DNA from 2 places in the Pseudoalteromonas ardens genome. Region 2 is predicted to be linked to the other one. Evidence: predicted binding sites of a transcription regulator. Region 2 holds the regulator's gene; the other holds the start of a gene.
What was found. The regulator FliA, encoded in region 2, starts transcription of late flagellar genes. The targets are predictions, from matches to a motif close to CTAAAGNTNNNNNNNNNNNNGCCGATA.
Positions count from the first base shown of each region.

Region 1 (7,956 bases), on a different contig from region 2:
AAGCGCATGCGTTCACACATTGTGTTACCTGGGCCAACAGGTGAATCTAACACCTTGCACCTGGAAGCGCGTGGTTGTGTTGTATGCTACGCCGATAAGAGTACCTCGTTTAACTTCTGGGCGCTGTCAGTCATCACCGCATTGGCAGCAGGTAATACCGTGATCACTGTGGCATCTGAGTTATTCTATGAAGAAGCACAGGCATTCCGTGACAAGTTCATCGCCACTGGCGTTGCCGAAGGCGTATTCCAGGTTGCTAAACCAAACCAGCTACAAGCTATTCTGGCGCACCCGCACCTGTCGGGAGCTGTGGTTGCTGCACGTTCGTCACGTCTGGGCTACTTCAGTCAGCAGCTGGCTGCACGTAAAGGTGCGATCCTGCCAGTGATCAGTGCTGAATACTACGACACACTGATCAGCCGTCTCGTTACGGAGAAAACAATCAGTATTGATACCACCGCATCGGGTGGTAATACATCACTGATGACTCTGGTAGAAGATGACGAATAACCGAATGTGTTAAATCTCATTCAATCTAAGCCGGCATTCGCCGGCTTTTTTTATGCAATTTCAATCACCTTAAACAGTGCTGTAATGCACAAATTACAAGCCTGTACCTTGATTTGTAGCAAAACTATTTCATTTTTTATTGAACCGTTATATTGTGCCTGCTTCTCTCACAAAGTTAGGGGCTATGTGTGCAAAAGAACAAAACTATCGGCAGCATGTTAATTGTCGCCGGCACCACCATCGGAGCAGGTATGCTGGCGCTGCCGATTGCTTCTGCAGGACTAGGATTCACCACCGCGTTACTCTTAATACTGGCAACCTGGGCCTTGATGACCTATACCGCCTTACTGATGCTAGAACTGCATCAATACGCCAACAAAGAAGCCACTCTCAATACGCTGGCTAAACGCATATTAGGTAAAAAAGGCCAGTATGTGGCAAACTTTTCCATGGTATTTTTGTTTTATGCACTCTGTGCGGCCTACATAGCAGGCGGCGGTGCGCAACTCCAGGAAAAGCTGACGGCTTTAACCAGTATGGATATTGCCCCTCAGGCAGGCTCAGTACTGCTGGCCATCATGGTCGCAACCATTGTGACTTTGGGTACCAGCACCGTCGATAAGCTCAATCGCGTTCTGTTCACGATCAAAATCCTGGTACTGGCCAGTTTATTCTTTGTTCTTACACCCTATGTACGCGGTCAACACTTGCTGGATATGCCCGTCGAGCAAGGACTCATCATCTCTGCACTGCCGGTCATCTTCACTTCATTTGGCTTTCATGGCTCTATTCCTTCTATCGTTAAGTACGTTGGTCTTGATATCCGTACGCTAAGAAAAGTAATGATAGTAGGTGCTTCACTCCCTTTAGTGATCTACATAGGCTGGCAGTTGCTCAGTCAGGGTGTGATGGCACAAAGTGCGTTACTAAATAGCGAAGGGCTGCCTGGGTTTGTAGCCAGTATCTCCAGTATTGCGCATAGCCCGCAGGTAAGTACCTTTGTGACACTGTTTGCCGATCTGGCACTGGCGACCTCATTTTTAGGTGTCAGCCTGGGCCTGTTTGACTTTTTTGCAGATGCCTTTAAAAAGCGTAATACCGTGTCAGAGCGGGTAATCACGGCACTCATTACCTTTTTACCGCCGCTGGGGTTTGCCCTGTTTTACCCGCAAGGGTTTATTATGGCGCTGGGATATGCGGCTATTGCACTCGTCGTACTAGCAATTTTCCTGCCTGTCACTATGGTTTGGCAGCAGCGTAAAACGCAACAAACGGACGGCTACCAGGTCGTTGGTGGTAACCTGGGTCTGGTGTGCGCAGGGCTTTGCGGCGTGCTAATCATTTCAGCACAATGTTTGCAGATGCTCGGAGTGATCCCGCCACTTTAACAAATCACCACACTTTTTGCCTCGATTTAACTACGGCTGGCGATATAATGCCCGTATGAAGACATTATCAGCCGTAGTTAAGAAGGACCGTATGAAGCACCTGATCCCCCTTATTCTTCCAGCCACTTTACTTATCGCCTGTGGCGGAGAGAATAGTGAACCATTAAAAGCAAACCCGGACTCTTCCACAGATAATAATACCCAGGATACCAGCAACCTCACACCTAGCTGTGGCAATAATTTCAACGCACAACGGTCGCTGAACAAGTTTGAAAGCACCGCGGTCTTTTGGCAGATTGAAGGAGCCCGCTTGCAGTCCAAGCCCCAACTCACGATATTGGCCGACAAGTTCTCTCTCTCTGCGTCCCATGAACTCAGCTCAGATGACACCTTATGCCTGCTGGCCGCAAATATTTTTGGTTCCAGTGGTGCACAGACCTGGCAAGGGGATGACAATGGCTCGGTAAAACCGGGTGAGCTTTACTATTACAGCCCCGCAATTACCTTTACAGGGGCTTTACCATCGCTCACGTCACTGGATGACTGGCGCAGCCAGGGGGCCCCGGCACAAACCGCTATCACGACCCCAAGCAGCGAGATCACCATTTGGTATCGCAACCGGGATGAAAACCGCTTTACTTTAGGAACGGCACAAAGCAATCAAAATCCGGTCACCCTGAGTTGTGACCAAAACGGATTTGCATTGTCTTACTCTTTGTCTCAGGTGGCGCAAAGCCAGGTAGATACCCTCAACCCCAGCTTCTGTGAAACTCAAGGCACCGGAGAGAACGCCGTTACTCAATGCCTGAGTGTGGCACTCACCACCACAGACAAACTGGAATCCTGTACATTTGGCACAACCAGCGTGGCTTTACCTGACAACACAGGCAACAAGACATCAGTCAAAGTGGCAGGTGAACTAAATATAATGACAGCGAACGCTGAACTGAAGATCACTCAGATTGATATTCGCTAGCAAAGGGGTCCTGCCAGCGGTGGGGCCAGAAGAAAGATTCTTTACCCTAAATCTTGATTGGTTTGCGAAGGTGGACTGCCTTTCGCTTTGCGGCCAATTACGTAAATTAAGGGAGCAAAGCACAAAAAAACGGTCGCATAATTAACCAATGGCAGAATTGTTTTATACAAATAGCCAGAATAGCTTAGATCCATCAAATGTCGGTCAACCAACCGGAATAACTGAAGTAAGGGTGCAGGGATAACAACCAACTGACAGATAATGCTCTGCCACATATACATTTTATCTTTCAATGCCCAGTAAGCCACTATGGCAATAAAGAGAATGTCTGCAGCAGCCCAATAAATGTAGCGATAAACCTTGCCGCTATCCAATTCCCTTACTAGTTCATGGGTCAAATAGCCATTAACGAAAAAGATAAGGCACAATAACGAATATCGCAACGCTTGCCTGTCTTTCAAAAAATAAAACAGAACAACAGCAAAAGCGACCATCACCATCTGACTGTCAAAAATAGCATTAAGGACAGGTCGAAGACTGGAGCTGTTGATATCGATATTCGTCATGATATTTAGTCGAGATGCCTACTTAACTTTCTCGTCACCATCGTCACCGCCACCATTAGACCCTGGCATATAAGCATATTTATTAAGCATTGTTTTCTCCATTAACATTGTCAGATTAAATTCCGCTGAATAGCCTAGCCCAAGAATCGGTACCACGCAATACTTCTAGTTGTTTCCGCGTACATTAATTGGGTCAGATTCCTTAGCCTTACCTTGCATAATAGATATTTCGACACGCCGGTTGCGACGACGGTCTTCATCAGTTTCATTAGGCACCAGAGGGCGGGTATCCGCATGCCCAACCACCACCATACGGTTTTTGTCAAATCCAGTGACCGTCTGCATTTCTGACGCGACGGCAACCGCCCGGGTCGCTGACAAATCCCAGTTATTGCTATATAGCTCATTCGAAAACTGGAAGTCATCCGTATGCCCGGACACCGTTATTTCACCAGGCACATCTTTGAGTAGCTGAGCAATATCCTGGATCACGGGCTTAAACTTAGGTTGTAAGAATGCACTGCCAGAAGGAAATGAGCCATTCTCCTGGATCCGTATAATAATTTGCTGTCCCAATGACTCCAGTTCAATCGCACCATCCATGATTTGCTTTTCGAGCTGCTGGGCGATTTTCTTCACCAGCTCATTAACCTGTTCCTGCTCCGCAGCCGCAATGGCCTGTGTCATCGACTGTTCCTGTGCTGTGCTGGAAGACTCACCACCACGCTTGTTACCGCGCTGCTCCTGTCGTCCACCCGCAGAGCTCTCATCACCCGCCTGAAATTCCAGCATCTGTTGCGTCATTTCAACCGTCTGCTGCTGAATAGTTTCTATCGGAGTAGGCTCAGGCTTACCCGGCGTGAACTCCATGGCAATCACACTGGTGCCTTTAGGAATATCTTTTACCTCAATCTTGTTTTGCACACCGAATGCAAACTTCATCGAGCCCGCGATCTGCTTAAATTTGAGTACATCCATTTCTGAAAACGCCAGCAGCAGTACGAAGAAACACATCAGCAGAGACATCAGATCGGCAAAAGTCCCCATCCAGGCTGGTAAGCCTGGGGGGGGACATTTGCATTCGTTCTCGTCAGACATAATTACTCCTCGGCCTCAGCACCCCGTTTGGATTCAGGCAGGTAGTTTTTCAGGATACCTTCTATCACTTTCGGGTTCTGGCCGTCCTGAATGCCCAAAATGGCGTCCAGGATCAAACGTTGGTTGCGTTCTTCTTCATCTTTACGCAACTCCAGTTTTACCTGAATAGGGATAGCCACAACGTTGGCCAGGAACGCACCATACAATGTCGTCAATAGCGCAACGGCCATCGCAGGTCCAATCGCTTTTGGGTCATCCATGTTTGATAACATGGCTACCAGACCAATTAAGGTACCAATCATCCCCATTGCAGGGGCAATGTCCGCCAGAGACTTAAACAACCCAGCACCCATTTCGTGACGCGTTGAGGTCAGCGCAATGTCTTTTTGCAGGGTTGCCCTGACCACATCCGCATCGTGACCATCCACCAGCATGTCAACGCCTTTACGCATAAAGGAATTGGGAATTTCAGCCTCTTCTAATGCCAGGAAGCCACCTTTACGCGCAGAATCTGCCAGTTCAACCGCTTTTTCAATCAGCTCTTCCGGGGTCTCCAGCTTAAACATAAAGGCCTTACCGGCCACTTTACCAATGCCAAAAAACTGGCTCATGGTAAAGTTCGATAGCACGATAAAAATCGAGCCACCAAATACAATAACCACTGATGGAGTGTTGTAAAACATGGCAATCTGGCCATCACTACTAAGTACCATGGACATCACAATCAAGCCTATGGCCCCTAAGATACCAATTACGGTTGCTAAATCCACACACCCTCCAAAGGAAATTACCCGTTATCTATCACGCAGTTATTATTATCGACAGAGTTATCGGCCAGTTTTGCAATAACTTAACTCAATTATATTAAATTGCCTTGAAATTGCGAATCCATAAACCAATGGCAAGCCATTCAGACTGTATAACGCAAAAATTCTGAGAGATCTTTGACCTCAATCTGTAATACTCATAAAATTAGGCGTTTTTTAATTTAGCTCAAAGTGAATACTGCACATGGCGACAAAAAAACCGGAAAACATGAGCTTTGAAGAAGCTGTTGATGAGCTTGAAAGCATTGTACAGGGCATGGAACGGGGCGAACTCACCCTGGAACAGTCGCTCAAGCAATTTGAACGCGGGATAAAGCTGGCCAATGCTTCCTCGCAAAAGCTGCAACAGGCAGAACAGAAAGTGGCGATTTTGCTCGGTAATGACGAGCAAAGCCCGCTAAATGAATTTACGGACGAGCTGGAATAAACTTTGGATTTACAAGCACAACTTGCCCATGCCAGAGCGCAGGTCGAAGAAACTGTAGCGGCGTATTTCGCTCAGGAACTGGACAGTGACGACACAGCCATTGCTGCAGCGCGTTACAGCATTAGTAATGGTGGTAAGCGATTACGCCCGTTTCTGGTCTATGCAACCGGACAAATCTTTGGTGCCGCGCATCGCGATCTCAATATCGCCGCAGCGGCCGTCGAATGTATCCACAGTTATTCGTTGGTTCATGATGATCTTCCGGCCATGGACGATGATGACCTGCGTCGCGGTAAACCAACGTGCCACATTGCATTTGATGAAGCACAGGCAATCCTGGCTGGCGATGCACTGCAAACTCTGGCTTTTGAGCTGTTATCAGCACATACGTTTTCCGTTGCGGCAGCAAATCAGATTGCGATGATCAAAACCCTTGCAAAGGCATCTGGCTTACAAGGTATGGTTGGTGGTCAGGCACTGGATTTGGCAGCAACGGATAAGTCTGTCAGCCTGGCTGAGCTGGAACGGATCCACCGCTTAAAGACAGGCGCACTGCTGACTTGTGCTATTGAGCTCGGCGCGCTGTGTGCCCCTGATGTGTCACCACATACCCTTGCCCGACTGCGTGACTATGGTCAGAGTATTGGCCTGGCATTCCAGGTTCAGGATGACATTCTCGACATAGAAGGTAACACTGAGGTACTGGGCAAACCTCAGGGGTCTGATCTGGAACACAATAAATCTACGTATCCAGCACTATTAGGATTATCAGGTGCAAAGCAAAAAGCGCAGGCACTCGTAGAAGAAGCTAAGCGGGCACTCAAGGATATTGATGCAGACACACAAACCCTGGCTTTGCTGGCTGATTATATTATTGCCAGAGACCATTAATGGCTGTAAACCGACTAGCAATCAACTGATAAGTCGCTAAATTAATAACTAGTTAAGTTATACTGTGGTGCATTGCACACTGCACGCCGAACAAAGCGCCGAGCACCCAGCACAGAATTTATAAATTTAATGGCGGACAACAATGACAACCAAGTCAGCGAACTCTGCCCAGGATAACGTAATCAATATGAGTCTTGATAACAGCAAGTATCCCCTTTTGGCATTGATAGAGCAGCCTGAGCAGCTGCGCACTTTGCCACAACATAAACTGACCGAGTTCAGCGATGAGCTTCGTGACTATCTGCTCAATTCGGTCTCACAAAGTAGCGGTCACCTTGCCTCCGGCCTAGGCACGGTTGAGCTGACGGTGGCGCTGCATTATGTGTACAATACGCCGGACGATCGTCTGGTGTGGGATGTAGGCCATCAGGCCTATCCGCATAAAATACTCACGGGTCGCCGCGATCAAATGCATACCATACGACAAAAAGATGGCCTGCACCCCTTCCCATTCCGTGAAGAGAGCGAGTACGATACATTCAGTGTTGGCCACTCCAGTACCTCTATCTCAGCAGCACTGGCTATGGCGATTGCCGCAGAAAAAGAACAGCAAGGGCGTAAAGTCGTCGCTGTTATAGGTGATGGCGCAATGACCGCAGGTATGGCTTTTGAAGCCATGAACCATGCCGGTGATGTAAAATCAGATATGCTGGTGATCCTCAACGACAATGAAATGTCTATTTCAGAGAACGTGGGCGCACTGAACAACCACTTTGCACGGATCTTATCAGGCAGCTTCTATACCAATATCCGCGAAGGCGGTAAAAAACTCCTTTCCGGTGTCCCCCCTGTTAAAGAGCTGGCGAGCAAAGTTGAAGAACACCTTAAAGGCATGGTTATCCCAGGCACCTTCTTTGAAGAACTCGGCTTTAACTACATAGGCCCAATCGACGGCCATGATGTCAATATGCTGGTGGATACGCTCAGAAACATGCGCAACCTCAAAGGTCCGCAGTTGCTGCATGTTAAGACCCAAAAAGGTAAAGGTTACCAACCCGCTGAAGCTGATCCAATTGGCTATCATGGCGTGCCAAAGTTCGATCCTAGCGTGCATAGCCTGCCCAAATCAAAACCTGCCGCGCCAACATTTTCTAAAGTATTTGGTGACTGGTTATGTGACATGGCAGAACAAGACAATAAGCTGATGGCCATCACGCCAGCCATGCGCGAAGGCTCAGGCATGGTGCGCTTCTCAAAAGAGCACCCAAACCAG
Region 1 covers NZ_JASJUV010000003.1:539,002-546,957, reverse strand. Annotated here, with positions in the region: gene putA (bifunctional proline dehydrogenase/L-glutamate gamma-semialdehyde dehydrogenase PutA) at 1-510, shown strand, start outside; gene QNM19_RS13125 (aromatic amino acid transport family protein) at 699-1,898, shown strand; gene QNM19_RS13120 (hypothetical protein) at 1,990-2,874, shown strand; gene QNM19_RS13115 (hypothetical protein) at 2,916-3,440, opposite strand; gene QNM19_RS13110 (flagellar motor protein MotB) at 3,606-4,538, opposite strand; gene pomA (flagellar motor protein PomA) at 4,541-5,308, opposite strand; gene xseB (exodeoxyribonuclease VII small subunit) at 5,550-5,792, shown strand; gene ispA ((2E,6E)-farnesyl diphosphate synthase) at 5,796-6,683, shown strand; gene dxs (1-deoxy-D-xylulose-5-phosphate synthase) at 6,871-7,956, shown strand, end outside.
Region 1: a site for FliA is predicted at 5,367-5,393, ahead of pomA (flagellar motor protein PomA). Genes of this name have one in related genera too.

Region 2 (7,956 bases):
TTGTTTGTCGGTATGGTGCAGCATGATCTGTCATTTGGCCGGGCTATGGAAGTGTATACCTTGTTGACCATAGGTGACGGCCTGGTTGCCCAGCTTCCTTCACTGTTACTGTCGATTGGTACCGCGATTGTGGTGACCCGTCAGAATGAATCGCACAACATGGGTGAGCAAATGACGCAGCAGCTGGGCAATGAGAAATCTCTGTCTATCGCTGCGGGGATCCTGATTGTCATGGGACTCGTACCTGGCATGCCTCACGTTGCCTTCCTCGGTCTGGGTGCCCTGATCGGGTATCTGGCATATTACTCACATCAACAAAAAATTAAAGCACAAGAGCAGGAAGCTGAAGAATCAAAAGGTGGCGCGGTTGCCTCTCAGCAGCAAGAACAAAAAGAGCTGGGCTGGGATGATGTACAGCCCGTCGATGTGATTGGCCTGGAAGTGGGCTATCGCCTGATCCCGCTGGTTGATCAGTCGCAAGGTGGTGAGCTGTTAAACCGCATCAAAGGGGTACGTAAAAAGCTATCTCAGGAACTGGGCTTTTTGGTTCCGCCTGTCCATATTCGCGATAACCTGGAGCTGGATCCAAATGCATATCGTATCACTTTAATGGGTGTGGGTTCCGGAGATGGTGAGCTGAAGCATGGTGATGAGCTGGCCATCAACCCAGGTCAGGTGTTTGGTCCAATTAATGGCGTGGCGACTAAAGATCCAGCGTTTGGTCTGGAAGCGGTATGGATCAAACCAGAACAAAAAGACGAAGCTCATTCTCTTGGCTACACAGTGGTTGATGCAGCGACGGTCGTAGCGACACATATCAGTCAGCTGTTGACCAATAACGCGTCTTTACTACTGGGGCATGAAGAGGTGCAGAACCTGCTTGATATGCTTGCTAAGAGTCACCCTCGTCTGGTTGAAGGTCTGGTACCAGATATCCTGCCACTCACTACGATTGTGAAAGTACTGCAAAACTTGCTGAATGAAGGTGTTGCAATTCGTGATATGCGCTCCATTGTTCAGACCCTGGTTGAGTATGGGCCACGCAGTCAGGACCCGGATGTACTGACGGCTGCAGTGCGTATTTCATTGCGTCGACTGATTGTTCAGGATGCGGTAGGAGGGGCTGAAGAAATCCCTGTCATAACATTGGCGCCCGAGTTGGAACAGATGTTGCATAAGTCTCTACAGAACGCAGGTGATGAGGGGGCAGGCATAGAGCCAGGCCTTGCAGAGCGGCTTCAAGGTTCATTAAGAGAAGCCCATCAAACGCAAGAAATGCTCGGCGAGCCGTCCATCTTATTAACCTCAGGTATGTTAAGAAGTGTGCTGTCAAGATTTGTAAAACACACCATACCGGGACTGAGAGTGATGTCATATCAGGAAGTACCGGATGAGAGACAAATCAAGATAGTGAGCTCAGTTGGACAGTAGAGGACTAGAAGGGGCTGACCATGAAAATTAAACGTTTTTTTGCAAAAGATATGCGTACCGCTTTAAAAGAAGTGAAAGAAGAGCTAGGTGCAGATGCAGTGATCATGTCAAATAAGAAATTAGCAGATGGCGTTGAAATCGTTGCTGCTGTGGACAATGATCGGACACCTGCTCCACAGCCTCAGGCGGCGCAGTCAGCTCCTCAGCAAAGCGCAGCGCAGGCTGCACCTCGACAGGCCGCCCCCGGGCAAAGTGCTCAGCACAGTTACAGCCAGCCTGCCAGAATGGTTCGTCCTCAACCGCGTCGCGCAGAGCCTCAGAAGCAAGCGCAGGTTGCAGACAGTCTTGAAGCCTTGCTTGAGCGCCAAGCCCCTCGTCCTAAGTCGCCCGAGCTTGCTTCTATGTTTTCTCAGTCTGGCATTAACACCGATGACATGTTCGGCGCTCAGCAACGTAACGAAGCTCCTGCAAAAGCTGCGCCCCAGGCTACGCGTCAACCGCGTTATGAAGCACAAAGTCATGATTTTGATGGCCGTGATGCAGCTACTTCCTGGGAATTTGGAGATGACCTTGATCAGGGCTTTGGTGACGAACCAGCGGCACAGAAAAAAGCCAACGACGATGAAATGTCTTCCATGCGTGATGAAATGAACGCTATTCGTCAGCTACTTGAATTCCAGTTGTCTGGATTGATGAATCAGGAAATGGCACGTCGTGATCCGACCCGCGCTTGTCTGGTTGAGCGTCTTAAAGGTATGGGAATTGGTGCGGAAGTCGCAGAGCAGATGGCTTGCTTTATTCCTGATGACGTTTCTCGTAAAGAAGCGTGGAACGCACTGCTGAATATGGTTGTCAATCAAATGCATACAACGAACAACGATATTCTGCGTCAGGGCGGTGTATATGCCATGGTCGGACCAACAGGGGTTGGCAAAACCACGACAGTTGCAAAATTGGCAGCGCTGGGCGCACAGAAATATGGTGCCGATAATGTAGCACTGATCACAACGGATACCTATCGTATCGGTGCTTACGAGCAACTGGCAACCTATGGTCGGATCATCGGCTGTCCTGTTAAGCAAGTAAAAGATGCCAATGAACTTGCAGAGGTTCTTTATCATTTACGCAATAAGCGTCTAATATTAATAGACACGGCGGGGATGAGTCAGCGTGACTTGCGTCTGACGGAGCAGTTAAACACCCTGATGCGCAGTAGCCGTGTTGACATTCGCAGCTACCTGGTATTAAGTGCGACTGCTCAGATGCATGTACTGCAAGAAACCGTAAACCACTTCAAAAAAGTCAATTTAAGTGGTTGTATTTTTACAAAACTTGATGAAAGTCTAAGTTTAGGTGAGATAATTAGCATAGCGATTCAAAATCGTCTGCCAATAGGGTATCTTACCAATGGTCAGCGAGTGCCTGAGGACATTCGCGTGGCAAACGCTCAGAAGTTAGTCAAAAAGGCTGAGCAATTGTATTTAAAGAGAACAAAAGCACAACATTCGCGACGTGTACCAGTGGCGTCCCAGACAGTAGGAATGTATGATTAATACAGTTTTAGATCAAGCAAGTGGCCTGCGGAGAATGAACCAAAAAAATAACCACAGTGTAAAAGTAATCGCAGTGACTGGTGGTAAAGGTGGAGTAGGTAAAACCAATGTATCCCTCAACACTGCCATCGCATTAGGACAGCAGGGTAATCGGGTCTTGGTGCTTGATGCTGACTTAGGTCTGGCTAACTGTGATGTCATGCTAGGCTTGAGGGTCGAGAAGAATTTATCTCATGTATTATCTGGCGAATGCGAGCTAGACGAAATCTTAGTTGAGGGTCCGGCTGGGATCCGTATCGTGCCTGCAACGTCAGGTTCACAAAACATGGTCGAATTAACGCCTGCCGAGCACGCTGGCCTGATCCGTGCCTTCAGTGAGCTTAGCAGCGAATTTGATATTTTAATCGTCGATACGGCGGCTGGCATTTCAGACATGGTGCTGAGCTTCTCCCGAGCTGCCCAGGATGTACTGGTTGTAGTGTGTGACGAGCCGACTTCTATTACCGATGCGTATGCGCTTATCAAAGTATTAAGCCGTGAACATGGCGTCTACAAATTCAAAATTGTGGCCAATATGGTGCGGAGCTTAAGAGAAGGGCAGGAGTTATTTGCAAAGTTGTCCAAGGTTACAGACCGATTTTTAGATGTCGCTTTAGAGCTGGTTGCAACGATCCCATTTGACGAAAATATGCGTAAGTCTTCACGCCGTCAAAAAACCATCGTTGAGCTTTATCCTAATTCACCTGCTGCTGTGGCATTTAGAGGCCTGGCAAGCAAAGCTGTCAAGTGGCCCATTCCCCACCAACCTTCAGGTCATTTGGAATTCTTTATTGAGCAATTGGTAAACGGTTAAAGATGGCTTCACCGGTCAACCGCATGGCGGGATATAAAACGACAGACCACCTGCATAAGGTGGTGGAACGTCATACGCCTTTAGTGAAAAAGGTGGCCTGTCATTTGTTAGCCAGATTACCAGCCAGTGTTCAGCTCGATGATTTAGTCCAGTCAGGTATGATTGGACTGATAGAAGCCTGCAAAAATTTTGACGCGAGCAAAGGGGCGAGCTTTGAAACCTTTGCAGGAATTCGAATTCGTGGCGCAATGATTGACGAGATCCGCCGTGGTGACTGGGCGCCCCGCTCGGTACACAAAAACGGTCGCATGGTTGCAGAGGCCATTGCTGAGCTAGAAGCACAGCTTGGACGGGAACCAAAAGATACTGAAATCGCTGAAAAACTTGATATTACGCTAGATGAGTACCATCATATTTTACATGATGTCAATGCAAGTAAAGTGATCGGCATCGAAGACTTGGGGGTAGATGAAGACGTAATTTCTCCCGCAGGCAACGATTTTGCGCTAGACAAACCATTCAATAATGTTAAAAATGAGCGCTTTAACGAATCGTTAGTCAATGCGATCAAGACTTTACCTGAGCGCGATGCTTTGGTGTTGTCTTTGTATTATAACGATGAGATGAATTTAAAAGAGATTGGTGCGATCTTAGAGGTCAGCGAATCTCGAGTGAGTCAGATTCACGGTCAAGCAATGATCAAGCTTCGTGCAAAGATCAATGACTGGATCAATTAGAGTTAGTTTTACAATATAGGTTCAAACCTCACCGGAGGAAGTTTTGGATAAGAACATGAAAATTCTCGTGGTTGATGATTTTTCTACGATGAGAAGAATAATCAAAAACCTGCTAAGAGACTTAGGCTTTACCAATGTTCAAGAGGCTGATGATGGCAGTACGGCACTTCCAATGTTGCAAAATCAGGAATTCGACTTCGTCGTAACTGACTGGAATATGCCAGGCATGCAAGGTATCGATTTGCTTCGTGCAATTCGTGCTGATGATAAGCTTAAACACATCCCAGTACTCATGGTTACAGCGGAAGCGAAAAAAGAACAAATCGTTGCTGCTGCCCAGGCTGGAGTTAATGGTTATATCGTTAAACCGTTTACGGCAGGCACCCTGAAAACCAAACTAGAAAAAGTGTTCGAACGTTTAGGCTAGTATTGAAAAGGGTAGGCTTATGTCAACATCTTCTGTGCCACAGATAACTCTGGAACAGGCTAAACTGCTCGTTGAATACCTTGAACAAGGTGAGCAGGAAAAGGCTGATGAGATATTAATTGAGGCCACCAATAAAGAACAATCAGAGCTTTTTGCTGAAGTGGGCAAGCTAACTCGACAACTTCATGAGTCGTTGAAGAACTTTGAGTTAGATACCCGTTTATCTGATCTCACGACAGAAGCCATTCCAGATGCCAAGCAGCGCCTTAATTACGTCATGGAGATGACCGAAAGCGCTGCCAATAAAACCATGGATGCCGTAGAAGCAAGTCTTCCCTTAGCCCAAGAACTAGCCGATGAACTCTCTGAAATTAAGCCCACCTGGGACAGATTAATGAGCCGGGATATCCAGCTTGGAGAGTTCAAATCCTTGTGCCACGATCTTGACAGTTTTATGCAGTCGTCAAAAGGCCGTACAGATGAATTACAAAATCTGATGACCAATGTGTTGATGGCACAAGATTATCAAGATTTAACCGGACAGGTTATCCGGCGTGTCATTGAGTTGGTTCGTGAAGTTGAAGACAGCCTAATTCACTTGTTGACCGTATTCGGCAGCGCAGATGAAAGTCAACAAACTGCAGCCCAGCCACAGGCACAAACTACAGCCCCCGCCGTTACTGATGAGTTATCAGGTCCTGAGGGTCCAATTTTGGACGCTGAGTCTCGAGATGATGTCGTATCCGGGCAGGATGAAGTTGATGACCTGTTGTCTAGTTTGGGCTTCTAATAGGAGAGTATGCGAATGAGCTTTGAAGTCGATGAAGATATCTTACAAGACTTTCTTGTTGAAGCTGGGGAAATACTCGAACTGTTATCTGAGCAGCTTGTCGAACTAGAAAACAACCCGGAAGATAAAGAGCTGTTAAATGCGATTTTCCGTGGTTTCCATACCGTTAAAGGGGGCGCTGGCTTCCTGAGCATGACTGAGCTGGTAGATGCTTGTCACGGTGCGGAAAACGTGTTTGATGTCCTGCGTCAGGGGCAGCGTCAGGTAACACCAGAATTGATGGATGTGATTTTACAATCACTCGATACCATCAATGAGATGTTCTCGTGTATTCAAAACAGAGAGCAACCAGAGCCCGCTGATCCACACTTACTGGAAGTTTTACATCAGCTCAGTCAGCCAGAATCAGAAGACGAAGTGATTGCAGCCCCCGCTGCAGCAGATCCTGAGCCTGAACCGGTTGTAGCGACACCCAGTGCGGATGACGTGCTGTTTGACGCACCTGCGGCTCCCGTTGATGAATCTGCAAGTGATAGCGCGGACAGCATAGACGAGATTTCTGAAGAAGAATTCGAGAGCTTGCTCGATGAATTACATGGCTCAGGTAATGGACCTTCAGTTGCATCGCAAGAGCCTGCCGCACCAAGTGCGACACCAGCTCCATCAAGCAGCGATGATGGCGACATTACCGATGATGAATTTGACAGCTTGCTGGATGAGTTGCACGGAGTTGGGAAATTTGGTGCAACTGCAGAGCAAGCGCCAGCTGAGCAGCCGAAGGCGCCCGCCCAACCTGCTGCGTCAGAGCCGCCAAAAGCATCTGGCGGTGATGACGATGAAATCAATGATGACGAATTTGAAGCTTTACTGGATGAGTTGCACGGAAAAGGGCAAGCACCAAAATCAACGGAAGCAGAAGTAGCAGCGCCGAAAGAAGCGCCTAAAGCGCCACCTAAACCTGAACCTAAGCCAGCTGCACCTGTTGCTAAAGCACCCAGTGCGCCGGCTGCCAAACCGGCACCTGCGAAACCAGCAGTTGAGAGCAAACCTGCGGCCGACAATAAAGCCGCCGCTAAGAAACCAGCAGCACAGGCGGAAACAACCGTTCGGGTTGATACTAAGCGCCTGGATGAGATCATGAACATGGTCGGTGAGCTAGTGTTGGTGCGTAACCGATTAGTTAGTTTGGCTAATAACTCTAACAGCGAAGCCATGGGTAAAGCCATTTCTAATCTTGATGTGGTGACCGCAGACCTCCAGGGTGCGGTGATGAAAACCCGAATGCAGCCAATCAAGAAAGTATTTGGTCGTTTCCCCCGGGTGGTTCGGGACTTGGCTCGTAGCCTTAAGAAAGACATTAGCCTGGTGCTGGAAGGGGAAGACACCGATCTGGATAAAAACCTGGTAGAGGCACTTGCGGATCCTTTGGTTCACTTGGTTCGTAACTCAGTGGATCACGGTATTGAAATGCCGGATGTTCGTGAAGCCGCAGGTAAATCAAGAACCGGTACTGTGACCTTATCAGCCTCTCAGGAAGGTGATCATATTCTGCTGACCATTCGTGATGATGGTGCAGGTATGGACCCAGAGAAATTGAAGAAGATTGCGATAAGCAAAGGGGTTATTGATTCTGACCAGGCAAGTCGCTTGTCAGATAATGAAGCCTACAATCTGATCTTTGCGCCAGGTTTCTCAACAAAAGAACAAATTTCTGACATCTCTGGCCGAGGTGTTGGTATGGATGTGGTCAAAACTAAAATCACCCAGTTAAATGGTTCCGTCAACATTCAGTCAGAGCTGGGTGTGGGTACCATACTGGAAATTAAAGTACCACTGACATTGGCCATTCTGCCAACATTGATGGTGATGATTGGTCAGCAAACATTTGCACTGCCGCTGGCTGGGGTAAGTGAAATATTCCACCTTGATTTGACCAAGACCAACGTGGTTGATGGTCAATTGACTATCATAGTGCGTGAAAAAGCAATCCCACTGTTTTATCTTGAGCACTGGTTAGTGAAAGGTGCCGACAGAGGCGCCCGAAAAGCAGAAGGGCATGTGGTAATCGTTCAGATGGGTACCAAGCAAGTAGGCTTTGTGGTTGACTCTCTGATAGGCCAGGAAGAGGTGGTAATTAAACCGCTAGATGCCTTATTGCAAGGTAC
Region 2 covers NZ_JASJUV010000006.1:234,540-242,495, reverse strand. Annotated here, with positions in the region: gene flhA (flagellar biosynthesis protein FlhA) at 1-1,431, shown strand, start outside; gene flhF (flagellar biosynthesis protein FlhF) at 1,452-2,984, shown strand; gene QNM19_RS18315 (MinD/ParA family ATP-binding protein) at 2,977-3,837, shown strand; gene QNM19_RS18310 (RNA polymerase sigma factor FliA) at 3,840-4,574, shown strand; gene cheY (chemotaxis response regulator CheY) at 4,618-5,001, shown strand; gene QNM19_RS18300 (protein phosphatase CheZ) at 5,021-5,791, shown strand; gene QNM19_RS18295 (chemotaxis protein CheA) at 5,807-7,956, shown strand, end outside.